DNA from 2 places in the Pristimantibacillus sp. Z349TD_6 genome. Region 1 is predicted to be linked to the other one. Evidence: riboswitches for the same ligand, from Rfam matches in the RefSeq annotation. Region 1 holds a riboswitch; the other holds the start of a gene.

Evidence for each region. Region 1 has a riboswitch for ZMP and ZTP ahead of AC0VYE_RS08780 (IMP cyclohydrolase). Riboswitches for the same ligand answer to the same signal wherever they lie in the genome.
Region 2: linked by a shared signal. The riboswitch ahead of AC0VYE_RS28775 (bifunctional 5,10-methylenetetrahydrofolate dehydrogenase/5,10-methenyltetrahydrofolate cyclohydrolase) and the one ahead of AC0VYE_RS08780 (IMP cyclohydrolase) in region 1 are both predicted to bind ZMP and ZTP.

The regions. Positions count from the first base shown of each region.
Region 1 covers NZ_CM149662.1:2,035,203-2,040,440, reverse strand. The annotation lists gene AC0VYE_RS08790 (S-layer homology domain-containing protein) at 1-694, opposite strand, end outside; gene AC0VYE_RS08785 (hypothetical protein) at 857-1,588, opposite strand; gene AC0VYE_RS08780 (IMP cyclohydrolase) at 1,845-2,558, opposite strand; ZMP/ZTP riboswitch at 2,619-2,698, opposite strand; gene AC0VYE_RS08775 (S-layer homology domain-containing protein) at 2,926-4,164, opposite strand; gene AC0VYE_RS08770 (DEAD/DEAH box helicase) at 4,277-5,238, opposite strand, start outside.
Region 2 covers NZ_CM149662.1:6,635,155-6,640,392, reverse strand. The annotation lists gene AC0VYE_RS28785 (5'-nucleotidase C-terminal domain-containing protein) at 1-465, shown strand, start outside; gene AC0VYE_RS28780 (sugar-binding transcriptional regulator) at 637-1,593, shown strand; gene AC0VYE_RS28775 (bifunctional 5,10-methylenetetrahydrofolate dehydrogenase/5,10-methenyltetrahydrofolate cyclohydrolase) at 1,671-2,516, opposite strand; ZMP/ZTP riboswitch at 2,582-2,660, opposite strand; gene AC0VYE_RS28770 (ABC transporter ATP-binding protein) at 2,842-4,566, shown strand; gene AC0VYE_RS28765 (ABC transporter ATP-binding protein) at 4,570-5,238, shown strand, end outside.

The sequences.
Region 1 (5,238 bases):
TCACTTTTGCTTTGTAAGCATCTACTTTGCTCGCGTCCAAAACGCCATTAGTTATGTAATCGCTCCACACATTTGTTGAAGCCAAAGAGGAAACAATTTTCTTTTTGTTATACACAAACAGGAATGGCGCTTCAATTTTTTTCGCTGAGCCTTCTGAAATTACTGCGCCCTTGCTGTCTTTTTTCGTATAGCTAACGATATCTCCTGCAGGAAGTACTTCATCGAGGTTCGTTAAATATTTTTTGACCAGCTCGACATACGCTTCTGCAAAATCAAAAGTGTTGTTGCCGACTTTGATTTCTTTCGTTTGCGTTTCCGCAATTTCTAGTGATTTGCCATCTAACCTTGTATCAAAGTTATAGATGGTTTTTACACCATATTGCTTTGCCACCTGATTAATAAAGCCAATATTCGCTTGTGTTTTATCGCTCCAAGCTCCGCCAAACAACACAACATATGTGCCTTCGCTGTCAAAGAGATTAATAATATCTTCATACGTTACCGTTTGAAGAATATGGTTCTCATCATCCAAATGATCATACACATTATTAAAATAGTTATAATGGCTGGCGCCGCTATTTACTAGAGTTTCCGAAGCTGGATTGGCATTAACGATATTGGCAGCTGGCAAAATTAATAATGCAGCCAATATAAGAGCTAACCATCTTTTGGATGTATTAAATTGTAATTTCATGTTCATTCCTCGTTTTCATCAAATTTTGTCGATGTGCCAAGTGTGAAATATGTATTCTCCACTAGTCGCTTCAAGATTTCGTGCAGGGAGCCGGCCATAAGAGGCTGATCTGCCTCTTATGACCCCCCCATTTCATAACTCATGAATACGTATTTCTTGTTTCTAGCAGATTTCTTCTTCCGTCGTCGATGGTGCTGGCTGTTGACCTTCGGAAGACGAAGAAGATGATGAGGATGAGGATGAAGCAGGAGCCTCTGAGGATGATGGTGCTTTCGGCTGTACCGTATCTTTTTTCACGAATGAGACCGATTTAGATGGTTTCTTTTCTTCTTTCGCTGCTGGCTCCGCTGGTTTTTGTGTTTCTTCTTTCGCAGCAGGTGCCGCTGCTTTGGGCTCTTCTTTTACAACGGATGCAGCTTTAGGCTGGCTTTCTTCTTTCACTGTCGTTGCTGCTTTAGGCTGGACAGCTTCTTTCGGCTGTGTCGCTGTTTTTTCAACCGATGTATTTGCTTTAGCCGCAGGCTCTTCCTTTGCTGCTGCCGCTTTAGCTGCAGGCGCCTCTTCCTTCTTATCAACAGCAAGAGTAACTTTGGATTTATCTTCTTGTTTCGCATCTGCTTTTTCTGCTTCAGGTTTATTTGCCTCTATCGTGTCCGCCGTTTTTGGTTGCGGTTGTTTTTCGCCTTCTGCTGCAGCTGAGTTTACTTCTGATTTTTTCTCTGTGTCAGAAACGGTAATGATTTTGGATTGATTCTCTTCTTTTGCTTCGGTAACAATTGCAGCGTTGTCCTTCACTGCAGGCGCACCTTGTGCCTGTTTGGCAGATACGACAACATAGGTTAGGGCTGAGAAGGCTACTGTTGCAGAAATTAATGTTAGTGTTAGTTTTTTCATGATTGTAAACATCCCTTTCGCTTCGCTCTTTGAGCTTTTTTGTTTTTTTTTGGATAAAAAAAGGAGACCCAACAAGGCGCAGAACTGCGCTCCTATTGAATCTCTGGTGGTCCAGTAGATTATCTTCTTTTGTCATCCTACAAAATGGTTTTTCAACTCACTTTGAATATATTCCTATATTATTCCTCAAAAACGACCCTGTCAACGATTATTTAAATTTTTCCCATCGTTTTTGTCGGAATTAATTATCGAGACACTAAAACGTCTGATTTTTATTTATTATTTTAAATTCCACCTTACGATCATCGGTATGAATAAACTTCACAAGCAATGAAATTTTATGATCTGTGTTTATGCTGCTCCAGTAAAAATGAGCCGTTTCATCCATTGAATCAAATAAAGGAACCTCCAGCGGTTCACCTTCAAAAGATTTCAAAATACCATTTTCTTCACCCTTATAAGTGTGAATGCAATGACCTATCCCATTTGTAAAAGAGTCGTAATGAAAGAAATGACGGATGCAAAATGACGGATCGTTTTGCCTTGTTTTCAAAATGGACAAGCTGTACGCAGCTGATTCAGTATCAATAATACCGGAAATACGCGGTGTATAATGGGGAGCATCCGGTTCAAACTTTCTGCTTTTCAATGAAGCTTCAAACGTTTCTTTTTTGCCATAAGCTTCATAGATGGTTTCCGTCTGATCTCCATTGGAAATGATGTGCATCCCATTTATACTCTTTATCGGATCATAAATAATCAATGAAGGGTCCTCCATTTTTGCCGCATCATATGCTATGTTTCTTACAAACTGCTCATTACGCTCAAAGATTCGGTTGCGACTGTTCGCGCTTCTGCCCATTATCCAATACACTTGAACAAATTGTTTTCCTGACGGGCTCATCCCCAAGATTATCGTTCTGCCAGGATACGGATTATTAAATAACTGATCTTCATAGGACTGCAACATACTCACCTCAACCTTTTTATTTTATCTGAAAATAAAAAAAAGCATTTGATCGTCGATCAAATACTTTGCCCAGGCGTACGACATATGAAATAAGTGCTCCCTCGTGGTCATCCACGTTTACGCCAGTTGCACCTACCTAAAATTTACATTCATTATAGTTCGATATCGCAAATGAAATCAAGCTCTTTTACAGACTAACTATGAAAGTTAACGTATATTTTCTAACGAACTGTATCGTGCTTATTATGCAGAAAACTAAGCGCTGCTGTATTCGCAAGCTATTATTTTAATTGTTGAACAATGAAAAAAGGGCTGTTCCAAAAGTAGAAAAATCTACTTTCAGGACAGCCCTTCACTTATTTATACCTTATTTCACTTCAATTGATTTAACTGAGCCATTGTCGCCTTTTACTTGTACATATTGACCAACCTTCAGCTGCGAGGAGTCACCTGTAATGACTACATTTGGATCAATGCTGAATGTAGTGACAACTGCCTGTGAGTTTTCATATCGAGTAATGAGAGAAACCGTCGTTAATTTCGCCTGATTGTTGAACGTTAATGTATTAATAATTCCGTTCTCCGAGAAAGCTGTACTAACAGGAGCCGACTTCGTTACTTCAATAAATACGATACGATTGAGATACGTACGAACGAGTACCTCATCACCTGCTCGGAGTGAGCTCACTGGCGATTTTTTATCATCTCGGAAAATAAACACATTCGAGTCTAATGCTAGTGAAACCTCCGTGTTATCTCCTTTAACTACCGTCAGCTTGCCATCAGCAGGAGCTGCTTTTAGCTTGCCGGTAATGGCTTGTGCGTCATGATTAGGCATTTCCGTATCTGTACGATCGAGAAGCGCTGCCAGCTCTGCACGGGTTACTGGTTGATTAGGACGGAACGTTTTTCCATTCTTATCATTGTAGCCGGTAATAATGCCTTTCTTCAAAGCAAGAGCTACATAACCTACAGATCCAGCAGGGATCTCTTTTGCATCCTTAAAGTCAAGCTTCGTATTGTTGAGCGCCTTCGCTTCGTCTTCCAGTTTAAGCGCTTTTACGAGAAGAATCGTAGACCATAGTCTTGTTGCGTTTGCTTCCGGTTTCACTTCCGATTCAGTCTCGGAGAATAGATCGTTCTCCAGCGCTACTGCAACGTAACCAACAGCCCATGGGTATTTTTTTGCGATTTTATCCCCGTCATTAAATTGCAAATCCGTTTTCATTTTATCTGCTGATTCCGCTTGTGAGCGAAGACCCATCAATCTGACAGCAGCAGTCAACGTTTCAATACGGTTGATTTTCTGATTAGGCTTAAATGTACCATCCTCGTAGCCAGTAAATACGCCCTTCGACGCTAGCCGCATAATGTATTCCATAGCCCACTTCAGATCGTCCTCATCTTGGAATTGCCATGTTACTTTATGTTTATCGTCCTTGTCATACTTGTCATCCTTGTCCTCATGGCGGCCTTTATCATCATTACGATCCCCACCATGCCCTTTGCCTTTACCGCCATCTGCAAAAGCTGACGTCGCACCGCCTGCAAGCATTAGCAGCGCAAGCGAAGAAATTGCTGTCTTTTTCCACATTGTTTGTTTCATCAAGAAAGCCACACTCCTTTTTCGATTGCGGGTTTTGCCGCATTTTTCACCTTCGCCCATACGTTTCGGGAGAGGCAGATCGATTTAAGAGGGTGGCTTTCAAAATAAATTTTTATGATTGTTCCTTATCGGCCTCGCGTTTCGCTTTCAACCACTTAGGAGCACCTTTGTTTTTACCTTCGCGCTTTCGCTCCACTTTCTTAGGAGCAGGCTTCGCTGCCGGCTTTGGTTTCGGCGGAGCAGTTACTGCTTTCGTCTCTACAAGCTTCGTTTGTTTCGGAGCAGCAATTGCACTTTTATTCTCTACAGCTCGCTTCGTTTGCAACGCTTCTGAGCGATCTGCAAGCTTGGCTTCATGACGAGCAGCAAACGGTTTTGTTGCTTCTCGCAGCTCTTCCTCGCTAAGAAGCTTTCCTCTAAACATCGTCCGTTCTGTCAATTCGATGCCCAGCTGCTTACGGAATTTCTCCATAATAAACAGCTCCTGCGGCGTAACAATGGAAACGACTGTACCGGGACGCCCCATACGGCCCGTGCGTCCTGCACGATGCACATAATGATCCGCATCCGATGCAGGATCAAGCTGAATGACGAGCGGCAGACCTTCAATATCAAGGCCTCTAGCCGCAACATCCGTAGCTAGCAGCAGCTGGCAGCGACCCTCGCGAAAACGTGTCAATGTTGCTGCACGGCGCTGTTTATCCGCATCCCCATACAAAGCCTCAACAGTAAAGCCTTCATAACTTAGCTTCGATTCCCAGTTGGAAATGTTGTCGGTATCATTTAGGAAAAGCAGCGCAGAGGCTGGGTTCAGCAATCGAACAAGTCTTCTTGCCGTATCGGTTTTATCACGCTTATCGCTAACGATAAAATAATTATCGATCGTTTGTGATACGGTATGCTCCGGCGTAACCTGAATGCGTTCCGGATTTTTCATCCAGCGTCCTTCAAAGCGAGCCATTTGATCCGGATATGTCGCGGAGAAAAAAGCAATTTGGTGCTCTTTACCGACACTATGCAAAATGATCTCTACCTCTTTTGTCGAGCCGAGCTGAAATACTTGATCTGCTTCAT
Region 2 (5,238 bases), 3.3 Mb from region 1:
GACGGTACGTTCCACCCTGGAGACACAGCAACAAGAGCACAATTTATTACAATGGTAGGCAGAGCGCTGAAGCTTGAATCGTCGACGAGCAAGCTGGACTTTGCAGATGCAGATAAAGTTCCTGCATGGGCACGCTCCTTCTTTGCACAGCTTATCGAGGATAAGGTCATTGCAGGCTACGAGGATAACACGCTTCGACCATCAAGTGAATTAACACGAACGGAAATGACCGTTATTCTTGTTCGCGCATTAGGCATTAAAGTTGATCCGAAGGCGAAGCCGACGTTTGCTGATTTGAGTGACATTCCTGTATGGGCACGTCCTTATATCGCTGCGGCTCAAGCCGAAGGACTAGTAGCAGGCATGGGCGGCAATAAATTTGCACCTAAGAAAAATGCAACAAGAGCAGATGTGGTTACACTGATTTTGTCCGCACTAGAGTATGAAGGAAGAAACGGAATTTAATTAAGCCAAAGCGTCCCATTCCACTTGTTATGAGTGGGGTGGGACGTTTTTTTTGCTAAGTTTTGTTGTTTTCATACAAAGAAGGCGACACTTCATTTGAAACCTATGTTAAATTAGAGGGAGTAGATACCGTTTGCATTTCTAGACATAAATAGAAAGAGTGAAACTTGGATGGCTGATGATCGACTGGATGATAAGCTTAGCAAAATGATTGATGTAGCAAGGCTGTATTATGAACTGGATTATAATCAGGAAGAAATCGCTCAGAAGCTGGGGGTATCGCGCCCTACGATATCAAGATTTTTACAGCAGGCGAAGGATGAGGGGTACGTTCAAATAAAAATCGTACACCCGAACGAAAACAATTTTGTTCTGGCGAATCGTTTGGAAGCGAAGTTTGGGCTGAAAAAAGCGGTTATCGTTTCTGTGCCGCAGTATGAGGACAGCATCGTAAAGAGGTATATTGGCGAAGCGGCAGCGAACTATTTATACGATACGGTAAAAGATGGCGATATCATTGCGACAACGTGGGGAACGACGCTCTTTCAAATGGCTTCTCAGCTTAAGGATAAGCCGGTTCGCGACGTTAAGGTCGTACAGCTCAACGGCGGGGTTAGCCATTCAGAAACCAATACATACGCTTATGAAATTGTTCATTTATTCGGCAAGGCTTTCCATACGATACCTTACTTTATTCCGCTGCCGGCGCTTGTTGACCATGAGGTTGTCAAGCGGACGATTGAATCGGATCGCCATATCCGCAATATTTTGGAGCTAGGAAAGCTTTCTAATATTGCCGTTGTAACCGTGGGAGCCCCTACGGATGATTCTGTATTAATTAGAGCCAATTATTTCACAGATTCCGATCTGGAAATTATTCGCGAGAAGGCAGCTGGCGATATATGCTCACGCTATATCGATATTACAGGCAATATTTGTTCAACACTCATGAACCAGCGCACGATTGGAATCAGTCTCGATGAACTGAAGCGCAAGGACCAGTCGATACTTGTGGCGGGCGGTGCGAAGAAGGTAGATGGCATTTATGGCGCGCTGCGCGGCGGCTACACGAATGTACTCATTACCGATCAGTTTACAGCGAGGTATTTATTAGAACGGGATGTGTAGACATCCTATAGAACGAACGAGGGGATCTTAGCTGCAAAGCAGCAAATAAGATCCCCTCGTTTTTCTTCCTATATCTCTTATTGAAGTGCAAATCGCTCAGCGGAGTCAACCGTATGCTTCAGAAGCGTGGCGATCGTAACAGGACCTACGCCTGCTGGCACAGGGGTGATCGCACTTGCTTTTGCTAGGCATGCCTCGTAGTCAACGTCCCCAATATTCCCTTTATTGTACCCTGCATCAAGTACTACAGCGCCATCGCGAATCCATTCGCCTTGAATAAAGCTTGGTTTGCCGACTGCAGCAACGACGATATGGGCAAGGCGCAATAGCTCCGCTAAATTTTCTGTTTTGGAATGACAGGTTGTTACGGTTGCATTGCGGTTCAGCAGCATCTGAGAAACGGGTTTGCCTAGAATCGGGCTTCGTCCAACGACGACGGCATGTTTGCCTTCAACCTTGATGTCATAGTAATCAAGAATAGCCATAATAGCAGCAGGGGTACATGACGGATACTGGGCATAACCAAATGCATTTTGAGCAAAACCTAGCGCGGTTACACCATCAACATCCTTATGGATACTAATCGCTTCAAAGGCAGCACGCTCATCAATTTGATGCGGAACGGGGTGCTGCAAGAGGATGCCGTGAATAAGCGGGTCTTCATTAAGATGCAAAATAACGTCAATCAAATCATCTGTGGATATGTTTTTGTTCAGATGAATACGTTTGGAATCAATGCCAAGCCGCTTGCATGCATTGCCCTTCATTCGAACGTAGGTTTCAGAGGCAGGGTCATCGCCCACCAGTATTGTCGCTAAGCATGGAATGATTCCTCGCTTGCTTAGAGTCTCCACTCTTGCTTTTAGCTGCTCTTTAATTGCATCGGCCACAATGGCTCCATCCAAAATCAATTTTTCCGTCATCTTCTACCTCAGCCCCTTATAAATAGATGTTAAAAAAACATAAAAAGGCAAGGGGTATGTCCCCTTACCTTTGCCCAGGCGTACGGCTAATGATCTGTGCGCTTCCTCATGGCTATCCATGTTCCGCCAGTTACGCACAGCTTTTTAATGGTATTTTGATTTTAACAGGTGGAAAGTTCAAAAGCGAGTCATTAACGTTATTTTATGATTATTTAGGTGTAGAAATGAGAGGATGGATGCTATAATTACTTTATCAAGAGGGAGCGGGTCGCGCTGCCCTCTTTATTGCAGTTTGCGCAAAATGATGGGAGATAGAGGTGATAAGTTGTTAAAGCTCACTAGATTTTTGAGGAAATATTGGCTTAGCGCTGTGCTTGCACCATTGTTTATGCTGCTAGAGGTGTTTATGGATTTGCTGCAGCCGCAATTCATGGCGAGCATTGTGAATGAGGGCATTATAGCGGGGGATCTCACAGCAATCGCGAGCACCGCGCCCAAAATGCTGATCGCCGCATTAATCGGACTAATAGCAGGTGTCGGTTGCACGGTGTTCTCGACGATAGCATCACAAAGCTTTGGGGCTGATCTCAGGCAGGAGCTGTTTCAAAAAATCCAGTCGCTGTCGATTCGATCGCTTGACCGTTTTGGTTCAGGCTCTATCGTGACGAGACTGACGGGTGATGTCACACAAATTCAGAGCTTAGTATTGCTGCTGCTCCGCGTATTTGCACGCAGTTCATTTATTATTATCGGCAGTCTGGTCATGGCTTTTGTAATAAGCCCGCGCCTTTCTATTATTTTGCTCGCAATGATACCCTTATTAGCTCTATTCCTCATCATTACAACTCGGATTACCGTTCCTTTGTTTTCAATGATGCAGCACCGGCTTGATCAAGTGAATACCGTGATGCAAGAGAATTTGTCTGGTATCCGCGTTGTGAAAGCATTTGTAAGGTCCGATTACGAGGAAGAACGTTTTAATGAAACGAACTCAAATTTACTGCATGCCAGTCTAAAAGCAGCTAAGATCGTTGCGCTTAATACGCCGCTTGTGTCGATCATTCTTAATTTTAGTATTGTAGCTGCATTATGGTATGGGGGAATGCTCACTGAGCACGGGGCGCTGTCGGTGGGCAGTCTCGCCGCCTTTTTAACTTATATTACACAGCTTCTCTTCTCTACTCTAGGACTTGGAAATCAATTGATTGCAATCTCTCGGGCGAAGGCTTCTGCTGACCGCATTAACGAGATATTGGAGGTACCGGCAGATAAATGGACAGCTGAACGAAAAGCTAACGAGCAGTCCAAGAAAATACAGGCTGGCAGAATTACGTTTGACCATGTGAGCTTCAGCTATGAAGGCTCGGAGAAAAACATACTTCACGACATAGATCTGGATATAGAGCCAGGCGAGACAATTGGGATCGTAGGAGTAAACGGCTCAGGAAAATCAACGCTGGTCAGCCTTATACCAAGGTTCTATGAAGCGACAGAGGGGATGATTCGCATTGATTCCCATCCGATTAACGAGATCGCTTCTGCAGAGCTGCATAGCCATATCGGTATGGTGCTTCAGCAGGCGCATCTATTCAGTGGAACCATTCGTGACAATATCAGCTATGGCAAACCGGATGCGAGTCAGGATGAAATAGAGGCAGCAGCCAAGGCTGCTGAGGCTCATGCCTTTATTATGAAGCTGGAGAATGGCTACGATACGCTGCTTGGCCAGCGCGGGGTCAATCTGTCCGGCGGCCAAAAGCAGCGGTTGTCCATAGCTCGGACGTTGCTGCTGAAACCTAAAATTGTCATCCTTGATGATTGTACAAGCGCGGTTGATCTGAGAACGGATTTACTCATACGCAAATCATTGCAAGAGATTATGAAGAGCAGCACTTGTCTTATCATTGGTCAGCGAATTGCATCCGTACAGCAGGCAAATCGGATTATTGTGCTTGAGGATGGAAGAATTACTGCAATTGGCACGCATCAGGAGCTTCTTGAACAAAGCAAGCTATACCAGAAAATGGCCTTTTCCCAGCAAGGAGCTTGATAGATGAATCATACGCTAACGACATTAAGAAGAATTGGAACTTATTTGCTTCATGGCCGCGCTAGATTGCTGGCGGTTATTGCACTAACGATAGTTGCCGCAGGGCTTACGCTCGCCGGTCCTTATTTTTTGGGCAAAGCTTTGGATGATTATATTGTAGCGAATCGATACGAGGGGCTGCTTTCTATTTGTTTGCTTATGCTTGGCATATACGCGGCTGGCAGCTTAGTCAGCTGGCTTCAAGCCATTTATTTAGCTGATGTATCGCAGCGGACCGTATGGAGTCTTCGCAAGGAATTATTTAATCATTTGCAAAAGCTGCCTATTCCGTTTTTTGCGAGTAAAAACCACGGTGAACTCATGAGTCGTACGACGAATGACATCGACAATGTTACGAATACGCTGAATCAAAGCTTAATTCAAATTATATCGAGCGTTATCATGCTCATAGGCTCGTTCGCGATGATGCTTTTCTTAAATGTGTGGCTAACGCTTGTAGCACTCATTGTTATTCCGGTCATTGTTATGGTAACGAAACGAATTGCTAAGGTAACACAGCGTCAGTTCAAAGGACAGCAGCAGGAGCTTGGCGGGCTTAACGGCTTTATCGAGGAGACGGTATCAGGGCAGAAGGTCGTAGCCCTGTTTCATCAAGAGGAGCGAATGGCGGAG